Regions from separate parts of the Pedobacter sp. MR22-3 genome, predicted to be linked through region 2. Evidence: riboswitches for the same ligand, from Rfam matches in the RefSeq annotation. Region 2 holds a riboswitch; each other region holds the start of a gene.
The links. A riboswitch is a leader RNA that binds a small molecule or an ion and turns the genes downstream of it on or off. The one in region 2 is predicted to bind S-adenosylmethionine.
Positions count from the first base shown of each region.

Region 1: linked by a shared signal. The riboswitch ahead of metH (methionine synthase) and the one ahead of OQ267_RS04960 (SusC/RagA family TonB-linked outer membrane protein) in region 2 are both predicted to bind S-adenosylmethionine.
Region 3: linked by a shared signal. The riboswitch ahead of OQ267_RS18905 (O-acetylhomoserine aminocarboxypropyltransferase/cysteine synthase family protein) and the one ahead of OQ267_RS04960 (SusC/RagA family TonB-linked outer membrane protein) in region 2 are both predicted to bind S-adenosylmethionine.

Region 1 covers NZ_JAPIVF010000008.1:117,772-124,616, forward strand. Annotated here, with positions in the region: gene metH (methionine synthase) at 1-3,682, opposite strand, end outside; SAM riboswitch class I at 3,820-3,923, opposite strand; gene OQ267_RS19835 (Bax inhibitor-1 family protein) at 4,076-4,813, opposite strand; gene OQ267_RS19840 (hypothetical protein) at 4,852-5,418, opposite strand; gene murQ (N-acetylmuramic acid 6-phosphate etherase) at 5,516-6,319, opposite strand; gene OQ267_RS19850 (S41 family peptidase) at 6,508-6,845, shown strand, end outside.
Region 2 covers NZ_JAPIVF010000002.1:277,197-284,041, reverse strand. Annotated here, with positions in the region: gene OQ267_RS04960 (SusC/RagA family TonB-linked outer membrane protein) at 1-1,966, opposite strand, end outside; SAM riboswitch class I at 2,314-2,419, opposite strand; gene OQ267_RS04955 (peroxiredoxin family protein) at 2,554-3,816, shown strand; gene OQ267_RS04950 (alpha-L-arabinofuranosidase C-terminal domain-containing protein) at 3,923-6,505, shown strand; gene OQ267_RS04945 (outer membrane beta-barrel family protein) at 6,731-6,845, opposite strand, start outside.
Region 3 covers NZ_JAPIVF010000007.1:218,545-225,389, reverse strand. Annotated here, with positions in the region: gene OQ267_RS18915 (homoserine dehydrogenase) at 1-534, opposite strand, end outside; gene OQ267_RS18910 (homoserine O-acetyltransferase family protein) at 753-1,811, opposite strand; gene OQ267_RS18905 (O-acetylhomoserine aminocarboxypropyltransferase/cysteine synthase family protein) at 1,851-3,176, opposite strand; SAM riboswitch class I at 3,449-3,559, opposite strand; gene OQ267_RS18900 (hypothetical protein) at 3,756-4,763, shown strand; gene OQ267_RS18895 (trans-sulfuration enzyme family protein) at 4,808-5,923, opposite strand; gene OQ267_RS18890 (lipocalin family protein) at 6,044-6,538, shown strand; gene mqnE (aminofutalosine synthase MqnE) at 6,816-6,845, shown strand, end outside.

The DNA.
Region 1 (6,845 bases), on a different contig from region 2:
CTTCTTCTATTGACATATTTTTACGCAGGGCATAATCTTCAATCTGGTCTTTGGTAATTTTTCCCAATCCGAAATACCTGGATTCAGGATGTGCGAAATAAAACCCACTCACTGCCGCCGTTGGGTACATGGCATAACTTTCTGTTAAACGAAGTCCGATCTGGTTTTCAGCATCTAACAATTCAAATAAAGTACCTTTCTCCGTGTGTTCCGGACAGGCCGGATAACCAGGTGCGGGACGAATTCCGGCATATTCCTCTTTAATTAATTCAGCGTTTGAAAGATCCTCATCTTTGGCATAACCCCAATATTCTTTACGCACCCGCTCATGCATGCGTTCGGCAAAAGCTTCCGCCAAACGATCAGCCAGGGCCTTTGCCATAATGCTGTTGTAATCATCATGGTTTGATTCAAATTCTTCAACCAAGGCATCAATTCCAATACCCGTAGTTACTGCAAAGCCACCAAAATAATCCTGAATACCACTTTCTTTCGGGGCAATAAAATCTGATAAGGCATAATAAGGTTGTCCGTCAACTTTTTCTGCCTGCTGGCGAAGGGTGTGTATGGTTACCAGTCTGGAGTCTTGAGTCGCTAGTCCTGAGTCGCCGTTATGAATTCCGACTTCCGACTCCGGACTCCGGACTTCCAGTTCAATATCGTCTCCAACCGCATTTGCTGGCCAAAAACCAATCACCCCTCTGGCGGTCAGTAATTTTTCATCCAGAATCCGCTTCAATAACTTTTGTGCATCATCAAAAAGTTTTTTGGCTTCGTCACCTACGTTTTTATCATCAAAGATTTTAGGATAGCTTCCGCGTAGTTCCCATGTGTGGAAAAACGGTGTCCAATCAATGTAAGGAACGAGTTCTTCTAATGGATAATGATCAAATACCCGGATTCCGGTAAATTCCGGTACAGGAAGATCTGGTTTAAAATCGATCTTAAATTTATTTTCCCGTGCCTGTTCAAGCGTTTTAAAGCGCTTATCAGAACGCTTGTTTAAATGCGCTTCGCGGGCTTTATCATATTCAGCCCTGATGCCTGCTACATAATCATCCTTTGTTTCCGGATTCATTAAGGTACTGCAAACTGTTACACTTCTGGAAGCATCAAGCACATGAATGGCTGGCCCTGAATAATTTGGAGCCACCTTAACAGCAGCATGAATTCTGGATGTAGTTGCACCACCAATAATCAATGGAATGGTAAAGCCTTCACGTTCCATCTCCTTGGCAAAGTGAACCATTTCGTCTAAAGATGGCGTAATCAATCCGCTTAGTCCAATAATATCTGCATTGATTTCTTTGGCTTTTTTGATGATTTCCTGTGCCGGAACCATCACGCCCATATCTACAATTTCAAAGTTATTACAGGCTAAAACTACGCCTACGATATTTTTACCAATATCATGCACATCACCTTTTACGGTAGCCATCAGCACTTTTCCGGCTGATGAACTTTGATTCTGATCCGGATTATCCAGTTTTTCCTGCTCAATGAACGGCAATAAATACGCCACAGCCTTTTTCATTACACGAGCAGATTTTACCACCTGGGGCAAAAACATTTTCCCGGCACCGAATAAATCACCAACAATATTCATCCCATCCATCAGCGGCCCTTCAATCACCTGAATCGGACGGGCATATTTCTGTCGTGCTTCTTCTACATCATCATCCAGGTATTCTACAATTCCTTTAACTAAAGAATGTGATAATCTTTCTTCCACTGAGCCCTTTCTCCATTCCTCATCCTTAACCACTTCCTTACCTTTTGATTTTACGGTATCGGCATATTCTACCAAACGTTCGGTGGCATCATCTCTCCGGTTGAGCAATACATCCTCTACACGTTCCAGAAGTTCAGGTGGAATTTCCTGGTAAACTTCGAGCATCCCTGCATTTACAATCCCCATATCCAGGCCTGCCTGAATGGCGTGATAGAGAAAAGCCGAGTGCATGGCTTCCCTAACAGTATTGTTTCCCCTGAATGAGAATGAAATATTAGAAACCCCGCCGCTCACTTTAGCATGCGGGAGATTTTCTTTGATCCAACGGGTGGCATTGATAAAATCAACAGCATAGTTATTGTGCTCTTCCAGTCCGGTGGCAACAGTTAAAATGTTTGGGTCGAAGATGATATCTTCCGCAGGAAATCCAATTTCATGCACCAAAATATCATAACTTCTTTTACAAATCTCTTTTCTGCGCTCGTAGTTATCGGCCTGGCCTTGTTCATCGAAAGCCATCACCACTACAGCAGCACCGTATTGCATAATTTTACGGGCACTTTCGCGGAATTTATCCTCGCCTTCTTTTAAAGAGATTGAATTCACAATTCCTTTTCCCTGCAGGCATTTCAAACCATTTTCAATCACCGACCATTTAGAGGAATCGACCATGATGGGCAACTTTGCAATGTCGGGTTCGGAGGCGATCAGGTTTAAAAATTTGGTCATGGCTGCTTCCGAATCCAGCATTCCCTCGTCCATGTTCACATCAATCACCTGTGCACCACCTTCAACCTGTTGCAAGGCCACGGCGAGCGCAGCTTCGTAATCACCCCCTAAAATCAGCTTCGAAAATTTAGGCGAACCGGTAATATTGGTTCTTTCCCCAACGTTTACGAAAATACTTTCAGGCGTAATGGTTACGGGCTCCAGGCCACTTAACCGCATAAACGGCTGAATTTCCGGAATTTTTCTTGGTGATGCTTTTCTGGCATTCGCCGCGATACAGCCGATATGTTCGGGCGTGGTACCACAGCAACCTCCTACGATATTAACAAAGCCAGAAGCGATAAAGTCATCTACTAAGTGTGCTGTCTCATGCGGTTGCTCATCATAAGCACCAAATTCATTGGGCAAACCTGCATTTGGATAGGCAGAAACGTAACATCCCGCTTTTGCGGCTAACTCTTCAATATGCGGACGCATTTCTTTCGCGCCCAATGCACAGTTGAAACCTATACTTAAAGGTTTTGCGTGCATCACTGAGTTTAAAAAAGCCTCGGCAGTTTGTCCGGATAGGGTCCGACCAGAAGCATCGGTAATCGTACCGGAAATCATAATCTCCAATTTACGGCCAATAACTTCTTCATATTTTTTGATGGCCACAATAGCCACTTTGGCATTCAGCGTATCGAAAATGGTTTCAATCAGCAATACATCTGAGCCCCCATCTACCAAACCGCGCACCTGCTCGTAATAAGCGGTCTCCAATTCATCAAAGTAAACCGCCCGGTAACCCGGATCATTTACATTGGGCGACATGGAAAGCGTTCTATTGGTTGGGCCAATGGCACCGGCAACGAAACACTTACGATCTGGATTAGCAGCCATAAACTCATCTGCCGCTTCCTTTGCCACTCTAGCACCTTCATAACTTAATTCATACGACAAATCTTCCATCTGGTAATCCGCCATGGAGATTCTTTGCGTACTAAAGGTATTGGTTTCGATAATATCTGCGCCAGCGGCTAAATATTCGAGATGTATGGCTTTGATAATATCCGGACGGGTGATGTTCAGCAAATCATTATTGCCTTTCACATCGCAAGGATGATCCTTAAACCGTTCCCCTCTAAAATCTTCTTCGGTAAGCGTATAACGTTGAATCATCGTGCCCATCGCACCATCGATGACTAAAATACGTTTTTCTAATTCTTCTCTTATGCTCATTCTGTTATTAGATGTGAGAGACGAGAGGAGTGATCTGAGAAATTAAGACATTTATAATTGGCCTCAAATCTCAAATCTAATTTCTCAAATCTCAAAAAAGCTTATTCAAAAAGTTGGCACATGGATCGTACTTCCTTAACTTATCTTTCTCCCGGTTAACCGAGATTAGAATGTAGCACCTTGTTGGCACAGGTTGCTAAGACTTCGTTGGGTCTAATCCCTCCGTCTTTCTTAATAAGCATACAAAAATGCAACAAAGCAACATCATTTCCAAAATTTATCGCTTCGCTGCCAAATAAAATTACAAAGGCCATGCAAATATGCACGGCCTTTAAAATATTGTTTTGTCATTAACCTGAAACCAGATAAATCCAGCGGTCAGAATTTAGTGAATTATCTTCTGCTACCGAAGAGACGTAGTAAAGAAACAAATAAGTTAATGAATGTGATATAAAGTGACAACGCACCCATTATTGCTAATTTTTTGCTGTCGGCCAATGCAATTTCATTTCCGCTTTCATCCAAACCTTCACCAATTCTTTTAATTTCCTGAACCTTATAAGCGGTAAGCGCAGTAAAAATAGCCACACCAACAAAGCCTAAAATGTAGTTCAGCGTTTCGCTGCCGATAAAGAAGTTGATCAGACTTACGATAACCAAACCGATTACGCCAGCCATTAGTATTGGTCCGAATTTACTTAAATCAACATCTGTAGTGTATCCCATGATAGCCATTACAGCAAAAATAACGGCTGCTGCAACGAAGCAAATGGCAATAGATGTTGTTGTGTAAATTAAAAGAATAAAGCCCAACATCACACCTGTTAGTAAAGAATACAACAGAAAAATACCCACTAATGCAGGGAAGGATAATCTTTGCATAGCAGCACCCATCAACATCACTAAACCCAGTGGCGCAAAGATGGCAATGTATCCAAATATGGTAAATCCTTTTTCAGCTACTAAATAGGATAAAATTCCTGGCGAATTTGCCAATACAAATGCAGAAGCGCTTGATATTAACAAAGCAACGAACATCCATAAGAATACGCTGGCAAAGAATTTTTTAGACACTGTGTTTTCCTGCACGAACACGCTATTGCCCTGATATTGATAATTTTGTTGTTCCATTTTTATTTGTGTATTTAAATAATTATAAAAATAATACTTTAATTCAGTCTTTTTGTCAGCAATTCTTCAACTTTTTTGAAGAACTGTAACGGTTTTAATGTACGCCAGGGCAGGTGATCGAAAGCACCTCCAAAATTAATGTAATAATCAATGTTGTTATCTTTAAACTCCCTGATAACATGTTCCTGGAAATTTACCCCAACAATCCAGCCATCTTCCACTTCCTGAAACCATTCTTCATAATAACTATCGTCTGATGAATGAAAGTTCAATACATTTTCTCCGATTAATACAAACTTATTAATGCCTTCATCCATCATGAGTTCCAAAATATCGCGTTTCAGCAACATGATGTCGTTGTTGATGGCATCATTCCATTCGCCGATAAACTCAATAATCGCGTAACCTCTATCATAATCCGCATACAATACTTTCATGTACAAGGTATTGGAACCAAACTCATCCCATTGCGGGTGCAACAGAAAATTATAGATCTGCTTATCAAAGTACAGTTCAGAGTATTCGGTATTGTAGAATGGCGATCGCTCATCCTCTGCCGAGATATAATCATCTCTCCACTGGTAATACGGCTCTATCTCGTGCATGTTTTTTTTAATTATTGAATGAGTGAATTTTGAATGAGAGAATGCTAAAATTACTTCCAAATTCAATCATTTCATCCTTCTCTCATTCTAACATTTCTCAGTGTCCTGCTTCTACTGCTTTACGCACACTTCCATGTTTACTCAGCAAATCTGCAGCTATTTCATAGCTCACATTTAATTCATCAGCTACCATTTGCGTTCCGCGATCAACCAGTTTATGATTAGTTAACTGCATATCTACCATTTTGTTTCCAACCACACGCCCCAATTGCACCATTACGGTGGTACTCAGCATATTTAAAACCAATTTTTGTGCTGTGCCCGATTTCATTCGCGTAGAACCGGTAATAAATTCAGGTCCAACGACCACTTCTACCGGAAAATCAGACGCTGCAGCAATGGGTCCATCAGTATTGCAGACAATGCAACCTGTTAAAACTCCATGCTGGCGTGCGGTATTTAAACCTCCAACCACATATGGTGTGGTGCCGGATGCAGCTAAACCTACCAGGCAATCCTTTTCATTAATATGAAATGCCTGTAAATCTTTCCAGGCCTGCAGGCTGTCATCTTCAGCAAATTCTACAGCCTTTCTGATGGCAGAATCCCCGCCGGCAATAATACCAACTACAGTATCGAAAGGAACACCATAAGTTGGTGGACATTCGGACGCATCTACCACACCTAAGCGGCCGCTGGTACCTGCCCCTATATAAAAAAGCCGACCGCCCTTTTTCATTCTCTCGGCAACGGCCGAAGTTAATTTCTCAATCTGAGGCAAAGATTTTTCAACAGCAAAGGCTACGGTTTTGTCTTCATTGTTAATCCCCTGCAAAACTTCCATTACCGACATTTCATCAATGTGGTTATAATTTGATTCTTGCTCGGTAACTCTATTCATAAATTTATTTTTGATAAAATTCGGTAAATTCTTTCTAAAATCTACCCTAAAAATTTAAAAATATAGATTGCCACTTGATAGAGCAGATGTTATACTGTTAATTTATGTGAAATATTATAAACAAAAGACAAGAAATTGCAGTTAAAAATATATCAACCCGCTTATTTTCATAAATTTGCCTAACGCCAATGAAAAAGAATACCCGAAAAAACATACTGATTGCCATCAGCTATTCTGTGATTTTGATAGCAGGAATGTATTTGGGTATTAAGTTTATTAAAGATCAGGGATTTGGCGTTACCAGAAGACCTCAACTGGCCAGCAATAGTGATGAAAAACTGGAAGAAATTCTGCATATCATCAATAAAAATTATGTAGATGATATCAATACAGATTCGCTGCAAAACTTACCTATTGATAGTGTACTCCACCAGCTGGATCCACACAGTGTATATTTGCCTCCTACCGATGCGCAAGACATGACCAATAACCTGGAAGGGAATTTTGAGGGCGTTGGCATTGAATA
Region 2 (6,845 bases):
AGCCACCACGTACTTTTGCGTAATCCAGCACCTCGCTTTTGATATCAAAAGCTTCAGTGAGCACTAAACTACCGTTGAAAGACGGATAAAAGTAGGAGCGGTTTTGAGCGGGCAAGGTGGATGACCAATCATTACGCGCCGTAATATTGGCAAAAAGGTAATTCCTAAAACCAATCTGACCGGATGCATAACCACTGTAAGACTTTAACTTACTGTAATTATTAGATGAGGTTAAGGGATCTCTGGAATTGTTTAACGTATACAATCCGGCAACAGCCAAACGGGGTGCACTTTGATCATTTTGTTCGATATAACTGGTCCGGATATTACCACCAAGCAACACATCTAAGCTAAAATCATCATTTAATTGCTTCGTATAATTTAATGTCGCATCCGTATTGTTTTCATTTACCGTAAAGGCACTTTCGGTATACGATCCAAATGGCGTTCCGTTAGTACCGTAGGCAATTTTAATTTTTCGGCGATCATTGTAATAATCTGTTCCTGTACGGAAATTGAAGTTCAATCCGTCAATAATTTTGTAGTTTAAACCTATACTTCCAATTAAACGGTTCCTGTTTTGAGACACCGTATTCTCATAAGCCACCCAATAAGGATTGCTGTAATAACTGTTGTTCCAATTAAAAGTATTACCATTCTCATCCAGGTAATTTTTCAATTGATTGATATCAACCTGTCTGCCAAACCACGCAAACTGCAACATGGTACTGGTTGATCTTGATCCGCCCGTTCCAGGCAGGTTGTCGGCACCAAGTTTACTATAATTGGCATTCGCGGTGATGGTGAGTTTAGGTGTTAAACGTAAAGTAGTATTTAAAGTGAATGAGTTTTTACCCTGACCTGAATTGGGTACGATACCGACCTGCTTAAGGTTGTTATAAGATAACCGGTAATCGAATTTCTCTCCTGCATCCTCAATTGAAATACCATTTGTTAAGGAGTAACCTGTTTGAAAGAAATCCCTTACGTTATCCGGATGGGCCACAAAGGGCACTGCTACACCTTTCGAAAAGAACTGCGGAATCAACCTGCCATCCATTCTGGGCCCCCAGCTTTCATCAACCCCATCATTTACGCCGGCACCTTTTCCATCCACATAGCTGAATTTACCTTCCGATCCCTGTCCGAATACATCCTGATATTTTGGTAAGGTTAATATACTTTCGATCACGCCATTCGAGTTTAAAGAAATACCCAAACCTTTTTTAGATTTTCCTGATTTTGTTTTAATGATAATCACACCTGCTGCTGCCCTTGAACCATATAAAGCGGCCGCATTCGGACCTTTTAACACACTGATGGATTCGATATCATTAGGGTTAATATCTGAAATGGCATTGGCGTAATCTCTCGCCCCCGCCGAATTAAGCTGTGAATTATCTACCGGAATCCCATCTACAACAAAAAGAGGCTGATTATTTCCGGCAATAGAAGTTTCCCCTCTAATTACCACACGGGAAGATCCCATATCACCCTGGCTATTGGTTACCCTTACCCCGGCTACTTTACCGGCAAGTGCATTTACCAGATTGGTTTCCCGCGCTTCAGTTAAACTTTCCCCTTTTAATTCCTGAACGGCATAACCTAACGATTTTTTCTGTTTAGTGATACCTAAAGCCGTTACCACCACTTCATCTAATGCATTTTCTCCGTCACTTAAGGTTACATTTAATGCATTCGAACTTTCGGTAACCACCACTTCCTTAGTTGTAAAACCAATATAAGAGAAAACCAATGTACCTTTTCCATTAATTGTAATGCTGAATGCGCCACTATTATTGGTGGTTACGGCTTGCTTGGTTTCCTTAACAAATACTGAAACTCCGGGCAATGTTTCTCCTGAAGCACCTTTAACCGTACCGGAAATACTGATGTTTTGGGCATGCACGAGTGACGAAAGCAAGAGCAAGCATACGATTGCCAACAGCTTAATTTTTTTGAACATAATCAATTTATTAATAATGAGATGAATGAAGGATGTAAAAATCAGGGCAAAGCAATTCCACTTCGCTTACCGGCGAATTTTTTACAAACGTGAATACTTAATGATTTAAATTATTGGGTTTGGTATTTATAGCCTCATACAGCAACAAATACCCTCACGCATTCGAAGACTTAAAAAGGTTTTTAAATGCCCTGATTGAGTAGATTGTTTTTTGTTAGTTTTTTCCATCAAATTGTTTTTAACGATATACCTTATACTTAGCATTTCCGGTAAAGCTGATTTACAAAAAAAGCACGCCCGTAAAATCAGGAGTGCTCTCATATAATATTAATACTTTGCATTCAACTGACTTAACTTACCCAAATTACTTCGGGATGGAATTAGCACCATATCCAATTCAGGCTGGTTGCTAAGGTTTCGCAGGGCCATTCCCTCCACCTTTCTTGATAAGCATTTTAAAATAACTGCGGCAAAGATAATATAAAAATCATAATGACTACAAATTCTATAGATTTTATTGAAAATATTTTTTCCATGCTTTTATGATGCTTACATTTGTCTCGTTATCAATAGATCTCAAATATCACATGAATATAAAATCATTACTATTTCTGCTACCGGCTTTTATGTTGTCGCAGACTTTACAAGCACAAACACAGAAAAAACAATCAGCCACTGCCCATAAATTAACTACATCCTTTGTTCCGAACGGCAAATGGCGGGGTGTGTTTGAAATTAAACCTGGAGTTGAAGTTCCCTTTAATTTTGAAATTACTAAAAGCGATACAAAGCCACACTTAATATTTTTGAATGGTGAAGAACGCTTTGATGGTGGCGTGGTTAAACAAACTGCAGATTCCATTCTGGTTGCGTTGGATCAGTTTGACAATGAACTTGCCTTCAAAATCACAGGTGATTCGCTGGTTGGAACGCTTAGGAAACAAGATGGCTCCGGTAAACCTTTGGCCGTAAATGCAACCAGAGGGAATCCATATCGTTTCAAACCTAACGGCAAAAATCCAGCAGCTGATTTCTCTGGCAAATATGATATCACTTTTAAATCGCCTACCGGAAAAGATGAAAATGCAGTCGGATTGTTTAAACAGAACGGTAATAAAATCACCGGGACTTTTTTAAGGGTAACGGGCGATTCACGTTACCTGGAAGGAATAGTGGAAGGCAATGATTTTTATTTATCCAGCTTTATTGGCTCTAGTCCATCCTATTACAAAGGAAGTTTTTCAAAAGACGGAACCATAACAGGAGAAACGGTGAGTGCCAGGGGAAATACACCCTTCACAGGCAAACAAAATCAAAACGCGGCCTTACCTGATGCCTATAAATTAACCTTTTTAAAGGATGGATACAAAACACTTGATTTCTCCTTTCCTGATGTAAACGGGAAAAAGGTATCGCTCAGTGATGAGAAATTTAAAAATAAGGTGATCATTCTTACCATTACAGGCACCTGGTGCCCAAATTGTGTAGATGAGGCTTCTTTTATTGCACCATGGTACAAGGAAAACCGTAATCGCGGCGTTGAAGTTATCGGCATTCATTATGAAAGACAACTGGATTCAGCCTACGTGCGGAAGGCCTTAACCCGGTTCAGGGATAAGTTTGATATCCAATATGATCAGGTAATTGCTGGCACACCCGATAAAAAAATAGTATCTGAATCTTTACCAGCCCTGAATAATTTCATCTCTTTCCCAACCACCATCATCATTAATAAAAAAGGAGAAGTGGCACAGATTCATACGGGTTACAGCGGACCAGCAACCGGCCAATATTATACCGATTTTGTAAAGGAGTTTAATGCTGAAATAGATGGACTGCTGAAAGAATAGTTTGAATAATTACATCGTAATTAAATAAATACAAAATAATAATCGTTAAACCAACGATTATTATTTATTTTGGTCTTCGCATTTCCAACCAAATAGCTGCAGACCCATGAAGTTTTACCTTAGATTCTACGTTTTATTTGCTATACTTTTTACTGCCACAGCCAGTTTAATGGCCAAAGAAAATAAGTTAACGGATGAGCCGGATTCTGCCTATCTGTTTGCTTACAATGCCAATGGCTTGCGCTTTGCCTGGAGTCGTGATCAGACCAACTGGACACCAATCGGAAAGGATTACCTGTTTTTGAAAAGCGATTATGGCAGGTGGGGAAGTGAAAAAAAAATGATTTCACCCTATGTCATCAGGGGAAGAAATGGTGAATGGGTTTGTGCGTGGGAATTAAATGATCAGACCAATCAGTTTGCCATAGCCACTTCCAAAAACTTAATCAACTGGGGGCCCCAGCATTATCCATATGTTGCCATGGGGAAAAATGTATTAAAGCCTGTTGTTGATTATAACCAGCTGAAAGATGAATATTCCATCACTTATGCTGATGTGGAAGGCAAGCATTTTCAAACCAGAACGAAGGATTTTATTGCTTATGAAAAAGCTGTTGAAGTACCATTATCCGCATTTAATGCTGAGGATAAAACAGCAAATATTTCTGGTCATACCATTGGGCAATCTCATTATGTGGCTTGGTCAGTAATCAAGAACCTTCAAAAAGCCTATGATTTGCAGCAATATAAAGCCCGCCAAAACAGTGAAACAACCAAAGATGATACACAAAGATTTGCTGGATTAAAACCGGTTGATGCTAAAATTACCATTGATTCAAAAGGTGCAAAAGCCATCAGTAATATGCTTACCGGTATATTTTTTGAAGATATTAATTATGCTGCAGACGGAGGCCTTTATGCAGAATTGATTCAGAACAGGGGATTTGAATATCAACCCAGCGATAAATCTTTCCATGATAAAAACTGGAACAGCAGTTTTGCATGGAAGTTAAAAGGAGATCAAAGCACTTTCACCGTTGATTCAATTGCGCCGGTTCATCAAAATAATCCACACCATGCTGTGCTGGATGTTAAAGTTGCCGGTGCTGCATTAAGCAATACGGGTTTTGACGGAATAGCGGTAAAAAAAGGAGATGCTTATCTTTTCTCTGCTTTCAGTAAGCAATTGGCTGGTCGTATTTCTGGTTTTGAAGTGCGTTTAGTTAGTGATACAAAGGGTATTCTAGCTAAAATTACTTTAAAAAATACCACTTCATGGAAAAAGGTGAGTGGTACCTTCTATCCATCAGCAGATGCGACAGATGCCAGACTGGAAATCATGCCGCTTGCTGCCGGAAAATTTGCTTTTGATATGGTTTCTTTATTTCCGCAGAAAACTTTCAAGGGGCATCAAAATGGCTTAAGGGATGATCTTGCCACATTAATTGCCGATATTCATCCTAAATTTGTTCGCTTTCCTGGCGGATGTTTAGCACACGGGGATGGCATTCAGAACATTTACAAATGGAAAAACACCATTGGTGCTTTAGAAACCAGAAAACCAGACCGCAACCTTTGGGGCTATCACCAAACCATGGGATTAGGCTATTTCGAATACTTCCAGTTTTGCGAAGATATTGGTGCAGCACCTGTTCCGGTGATTGCCGCAGCAGTACCTTGCCAGAATTCGGGCACTGGCGGTGGTGGCCAGCAGGGCGGTATCCCGATGGAAGAGATGGATCAGTACATTCAGGATATTGTAGATTTAGTGGAATATGCCAATGGCGATGTACATACCACATGGGGTAAAAAAAGAGCTGAAGCAGGTCACCCGAAACCCTTTAATTTAAAATACATCGGGATTGGAAATGAAGACCAGATTACCCAGGTGTTCAAAGAACGCTTTACCATGATTTATCAGGCACTGCGAAAAAAGCATCCTGAAATTACGATTATTGGTACGGCAGGCCCATTTTTTGAAGGTACCGATTATGAAGAAGGCTGGAAAATTGCCACCGACTTAAAGGTGCCAATTATTGATGAACATTATTATCAGTCGCCCGGATGGTTTATTAATAACCAAAACTTTTATGACCAGTACGATCGGTCAAAATCAAAAGTTTATTTAGGTGAATATGCGGCAAGTATGTCCGGAGGAAATAAAACCAATCTGGAAACGGCGTTGGCTGAAGCCTTATATTTAACATCGCTGGAAAGAAACGGAGATGTGGTGAGCATGGCTTCTTACGCACCGCTGATTGCAAAAGAAGGCCATACCCAATGGAATCCTGATTTAATTTATTTTAACAATAGCGAAGTAAAGCCAACAACGGGTTATTTCGTGCAGCAACTTTATGGAAATCATGCGGGCGATCAATATCTTCCCGGAGAAATAAAACTATCAAATGATCAGGATCAGGTGAGTAAACGAATCGCCTTTTCTGTCGTAAAAAACACGCAAACCAATGAACTTTTTGTTAAATTGGTTAATCTGTTACCTGTTGAAGTGAATACTACGCTGGATTTGGGTGGCCAGATTAAAAGTGATTATATGACTACGAAAACGGAAATTTCCGGTAATCCATCAGAGCGACTAATCAAGCCGATCACCTCAACGGTAAACTTAAAAGATGCACTAAAGCTTCCCGCTTATTCTTTTACCGTGCTGAAGATTAAATTGAATAAATAAAACTTAACAACATAATTCCCTGGGTGTCGCCCTCCTGAACTTGATTCAGGATCTTATCAAAATAGTTGCTGTTCAGAAATGAATCCGATAACTATCGGATCAGAATGACGCCAAATTCAGCATGACGATTCGTTTAACAGATCCCCTTTTTAATGACTAACGATCTGAACTTACGACTTAAGACTCACGACTTATGACTCACGACTCCCAACTCAAAACTCAAACCTACCCCCCTGCCCGGTTTTTAATATCATCCGTAGCGGTATTTCTGGATCTTGCTGATTTCACATTTTGGTTACCGAAATTATAGCTGATGTTAAAAGATGCTCTTCTACTGATG
Region 3 (6,845 bases), on a different contig from region 2:
GCCCAGGTCTTGCGCTTCTTTTAAGGCTGCGTTGTAACTTTGATTTTCATTAAAAATCTTCGATAAGATGTAATTGGATGAACCATTAAAGATGCCACTTAAGGCATGAAAAAGCTCATTGTCATAATATTCTTCCAGATTCCTGATGATTGGAATACTACCGCAAACCGCACCTTCATAAAGTAATGATGTACCATACTTCTGCTGTAATTCAACCAGCTCTTTTAAATGATTGGCAATCATCTTTTTATTGGCAGAGACAACATTTTTGCCGTTTTTTAAAGCAGTGGTTACAATTTCATAAGCGGCATCAGCATCATTAATCAGTTCCACTACTGTATTGATTTCTGAATTATTCAGAATCTCATGGCGGTCTGTCGTAAATAAATGTTGATCGAGCGTACGTTTTTTCTTTGGATTTTTTATAGCGATTTTTATGATTTCCAGGTTAAGGTTCTGACTCTGGATAATATCTAATAATCCCTGGCCTACCACTCCGAAGCCAAATAAACCGATTTTTAAATTTTTACTCATGGTGTTTTATAGTGTATTAGGTAGCGATTATCAAGTATCAGGACTTGTGCTCAAAGCGCTTTTCGCTACTATTTTTTTGTGAACTTCTATTTGATACGGAAACACAGATTTTCACAGAATTAGATTCCTTATTTACGTGATTCAGTGTTTTCGTGTCTGATTAATATTTTTTAATTCGTTTAGCCTGGCTTTTATTCAATCTTTTACCCTCTACTTTATCAGGCCGTATGCTGTAGCTTAATAATTTTCTTATCCCTGCTTTCTCTGATAAAGTTGCCGATGATGTTGGTTAAGGCATTGGTTTCAATTAAAAAACCATCATGACCATATTCAGAATGAATCACCGCGAATGTTGCATCATTGATCTGATCTGCCAGGTATTTTTGCTCTGACACCGGAAAAAGAAAGTCATTTTCGATACCAATAACTAAGGTATTTGCTTTAATTAATTTTAGAGCTTCAGCAATACTCTTTCTGTTGCGTCCTACATTGTGGCTGTCCATAGCTTTGGTCAAATAATAGTAACTGTAAGCGTTGAAGCGTTTAATCAGCTTCTCACCCTGATAATTCTGATAGGAGGAGGCCCGGAAATGATCCGTTTTATCATTTACACTTTCCACCTGTGTACTGCCATAAGCATGGTAGGTTCTGTAACTCAGGAGTGCAATACTTCTGGCGGTTTTTAAACCTTTACTGCCGCCATCGGGCTGGTTGGCAAAGAAAGTCCTGTCTGTGGTAATGGCCAGTCGCTGACTTTCATTAAAGGCAATGCCCCAGGGCGAATGTACCGCGTTGGTGGCCACTAAAATCAGATTTTCAATTCTGGAAGGTTCGATAATTCCCCATTCCACAGCCTGTTGTCCGCCCAATGAACCACCAATCAGTAATTTAATGGAATCGATGCCTAAATGCCTGGCCAGCAACTGATGTGCGGCAACAAAATCGCGGATGGTAAATGGTGGAAAAGATAAATAGTAAGGCTGGCCGGTTACCGGATTAATGCTTAACGGATTGGTTGTTCCATAATTCGAGCCTAAAACATTGGCGCAAACAATATAATGATCTTCTGGGTTAAACAGTGCGTTTTGTCCGAACAAACCTTCCCACCATTCAAATACATCAGCATTGGCTGTCAGCGCGTGACATACCCAGATCACATTGTCTTTATTGGCATTTAGTTTACCATATGTTTGATAGGCGATTTGCAGATTCCGAATTTTTTTCCCGTTTTCCAGCTTAAATGGCTTGGTATAATGATATGTTGATGCAGTGCTCATGGTAAAATTGTAATGTTGTAAAATGAATAGGTACTAAGCTTACAGGGATTCCTGACTGATTTTTGATCCAATAGCCGCAAAAGCCTGTTCAAAATCTGCTTTAATATCATCAATATGCTCTATACCTACGGAAACCCTTAGTGCATTTGGTTTAACGCCGGCCGCCAGTTGGGCTTCATCACTTAATTGCTGGTGTGTGGTGGCTGAAGGCTGGATAATTAAAGTTTTAGCATCACCTACATTAGCTAAATGAGAAACCAGTTTCAAACTATCTATAAGCTGAGAGGCATTTTCCTTGCTTCCGTTCAATTCGAAAGATAAAACGCCACCAAAGCCGTTGCTTAAGTATTTCTTGGCCAGGTTATGGTATGGACTACTGGATAAACCAGGATAATGTACTTCTTTAACCAAAGGATGATTTTCCAGCCAGGTAGCCAGCTCAAGTGCATTGTCTACATGACGTTGAACGCGGAGTGATAATGTTTCTAATCCCTGTAATAAGAGGAAAGAATTAAAAGGAGACAGGGCAGGTCCCAGATCCCTTAAGCCTTCTACCCGGGCGCGAATAATAAACTGGATGTTACCAAACGGACCTCCGATACCAAAAACATCGTTAAAAACTAATCCGTGGTAACCTTCTGATGGCGCTGTAAACTGCGGAAATTTTCCATTGCCCCAGTTGTAATTTCCACCATCAATGATCACACCGCCAATGCTGGTACCATGACCGCCGATCCATTTAGTAGCAGATTCTACTACAATGTTTGCTCCATGCTCCAGTGGTTTAAATAAATATCCACCTGCACCAAAAGTATTGTCTACAATAAAAGGAATATCATGTGTTTTGGCAATGGCCGCAATTTTTTCAAAATCAGGAATGCTGAAGGCCGGATTGCCAATGGTTTCCAGGTAAATGGCTTTGGTTTTCTCTGTGATTTTTTGTTCAAACTCTTCAGGAACATCCGGGTTTGCAAAATCAACGTGAATGCCCAGACGTTTAAATGCAACCTTAAACTGGTTGTAGGTTCCGCCATATAGATGTGATGACGAAACAATCTGATCTCCGGCCGCTAAGATATTATGCAGGGCGATAAATTGTGCCGCCTGGCCTGATGCTACCGCCAGTGCGGCTACACCACCTTCCAAAGCGGCGATTCTTTTTTCAAAAACATCAGTTGTAGGGTTCATCAGCCGGGTATAGATGTTTCCAAACTCTTTTAAAGCAAACAGGTTAGCACCATGTTCCGCATTCTTAAATCCATAAGAGGTGGTCTGATAAATGGGAACCGCTCTGGAACCTGTTGTAGGGTCTACTTCCTGACCAGCATGCAACTGAAGCGTTTCAAATTTATATGATGTTGACATAATTTTCTAATAATTAAGGTTAAAGTAATGAGTGGAATGAGCGGACAAATCAGAAAAGTAAATTATCCTGCAGGGCGTATCCCGGTTAACCGGGACCTTCCAATTTGAAAAGAAACAAGAGAGGAAGATTTTTAAATTACCGTATGCAACAGCACATACGGGACATATACATCACATTGCAGCACACCAACAGTTTAATGGAAACATTTGCTGTTTGTTGTTTCAGACTAGTGCCGTCGTGAGATAGAAGATTTAAAGTATTCATCAGTTTAAATTTATATCACCGGTTAACTCCATGTTATCCGGTCAGGAATTGGCACCTTCTCTTTCTGAGGGTTGCCAGTGGGTCACGGAGCCAGTCTCTCGCCACTTCTTTATAAATCAATCCGATTCAGATTGACTTTTATTTAGTGATTTACCAAATAATATTTCAAATGTCTGAAATAATTTTAAAACAACAAAATTTAATTCTGATTTTTTATTAAATAAATCCAATTACATGTTGTAATCATAAAACGATTGTTCAGGTAAGTTTATTTAACATTAAAATTTTATGTTTGTATAACCTATCTCATCTATATGAAAAACGCTAAAATGATTTGTCTGGCCCTTTCACTGACCATGGCAAGTTTTACCACAGTTAACGCACAATTCGGCGGATTAAAAGACAAATTATTAAAAGTTGGAACTGCACAGGGGGCTAAGGCTTTAGGTGTGGATAAATTTCTGAAACAACCCGGTGCCATTACCACAAGTTTTGAAGACGTAAACCGCGAGGGAGAAATGATGCCAGATTTTAAGGCCACACTCAAGGCACAACCACTATATCTCTTACCAAAGAATCCGGAAGGAGGATACCTGCTTTGTGAAGGACTTTATGAAATGACGAATAAAAGTTATTACTTGATGGCTGGTACCTTCGCCCCGTCAAAAGGAGATGGCTATATGTTTGCTCCGGTATTGGGCTCAAAAGAAGATGTTGTGATTGCGATCATTAAAAGTGCAGAAAAGCACCCTGAAGTAGAACAACATGATATTCAGGCTTTATTATGGACCATCATAGCACGCACTAAATTTGCAAGTTACAGCGGGCAGGTAAAAGTTACCGCATTAAAATTATTGACGCCAAAACAGATCACCATGTTAGAAGGCGGCGCATTAGGTGTGCTGCCCTTTGATGTAATGGAAAAAGCCAAAGACCAGTTGCCATCTGGTTTAAAGGCAGTTTTTGAAGCTGAAAACAATATTCGCCAGCTCGTTTCTTCAGGAAATTATACCTATGCTGATTTGGAACGGTATGCAATTATTGCCGGTATGGCCCCGCAAAGAGCAGATGTGCCCAGCGGTATCTGGACCAAACATCCTGATGGATATTATGTGCGTTATTTTCCTTCGGGCTATTCTACCACACGCGTACAGGTATATGTGCCAAAAGAATTGCTTGCTTCAGGAACAAAATTGGTTTATGATGCAGCTGGTGATATCGCCTGCCCTGCAAATACAGGTTCTCAACGTTTAGCACAAACCAATGAGCCTTTAAATGCAGACTATGCGAAGAAGTTGGTTACTGTTTGTAACCCAAAATAGGTTTTTAGTTCTATAAGGTTTTAAACCTTATAGAACTGTAGAATTTAGGCCAGCGCCTGTGCTAAATCGGCGATAATATCGTCAACATGCTCCAATCCAACAGAAATTCTTAACAGATTTTTTGGTGTTTTACTGTCTGGTCCTTCAACAGAGTAGCGGTGCTCGATTAAGCTTTCCACACCGCCCAGACTGGTAGCTTGCGCAAATAATTTCACTTTATTCACTACTTTACTGGTTGCGTCCACGTCGCCCTTAACTAAAAAAGACATCATGCCGCCAAAGTCTTTCATTTGTTTCTTAGCAATTTGATGTTGCGGATGAGTCTCTAATCCCGGAAAATAAACCGCTTCTACTCTTGGGTGACTAACCAGATAATCTGCCACTTTCTTTCCGTTTTCGCAATGCCCCTTCATGCGATATGCCAGGGTTTTGATGCTTCGGCATAATAAATAACAATCAAAAGGAGAGGGAACGGCACCACCCGTTTGCTGGATGTTTTTGATTCTCTCCCATAATTCATCTTTCCTGCCTGTAACCAAAATGCCACCCAGAATATCACTATGTCCGCCAAGGTACTTTGTACTGCTATGCATTACGATATCAGCCCCTAATAAAATCGGATTTTGTAAAACCGGAGAGGCAAAAGTACTATCGCAAACCAGTGTCAGGTGATTTGCTTTTGCTATTTTTGAAATTTCTGCAATATCTGTAACCTTCAGTAATGGATTGGATGGTGTTTCCATCCAGATCATTCTTGTGTTTGGTTTAATAGCGGATTGAATGAGATCCAAATCAGTTTGATCAACAAAATCAAATTCCAGAATCTCATGATAAATGGTCAGCAGTTGTTTTTTAATGCCCCAATACATATCATCCGGTGCAATAATGTGACTGCCCGGTTTTAAAGCCTGAAATAAGGCCATACCACAGTAATTTCCCGAAGAAAAAGCAGCTGCATCTTCACCATATTCTAACTTAGCCACAGTGTTTTCTAAAGCAGACCGGTTTGGATTACTTACCCGGCTATACATATGACCACCCGGATAGCCGCCGTTTTCATCACGAAAAAAAGTAGTAGAAAGATTGATGGGTGGCGTAACATCTCCAGTTGAATTTTTAAGAAGATTAGAAGCGTGAATAGCAAGGGTTTCTGGTTTCATCATGATTTTTATTAGGGTACTTTAACCGTGAGGCAATTTAACAATTTAACGCTAAATTAAACTTGATAATTGTTTTGGCAGGATTTATGTATCTGTTTTCACAAATTTAAAAAAACTAAAATGAAAAGATTATTTATAGCTATTGCGATAGCATGTTCTACTTTGATGATGTTACAAAGTTGTTCTTCCACAAAAAATGCTTCAACAGGTATCAATGGCGGTAGAGGTACCATTACCGGTACATGGGTGTTAAACAATGTATCGCTGGAAGGTCTTCCTGATCAGGCTGTCCAGGGTTTGTTCGGAGAAAAATCTTACAAATGTTTTCAGGGAAGTACCTGGAAATTAACCAATAGTGGAAATGGTTCTTACACGCTACCAGCATCAAGTACCTGTGGTCAGGTAATGCAAACCATTTTCTGGTCTGCAACACCTTCAGAAGAAACATTTCAATTCAAAAAAATATTTGAAGGCGATAAAGCTAAAAATGTAACAGAAGGTTATCGTTTGGTGCTGACACAACTTTCAAAAGGTAATATGGTGATGAAATCACCAATCGAATTTGGTGGCAAAACAGCGAACATTGTTTTAACCTTTTCACCGGCAACAAATTAAACACTAATTACCTGCGAAAAACATAAATTGAGAGCACTTCCGAAAGGAGGTGCTTTTTTTATTGGTTCAATGGTTCATTAATTATTGGTTTATTAGTCAGAACTCAGTAAAATGCAAATCTTCTTTCATTTTTGAATTAAAATTTAGGCGTTTGGTTTAAGCACCCTGACAAATGACTGATGAACTAAGGAGTTATTAAACCAGTAATGTCCGTTTGTTACAAGAAAATGATTTTCAAATCGCCTCAATATTGTATTTTTGTTCAAAATAATCAGGAATGAATACAACTGAACAAGTTGAAAAAATA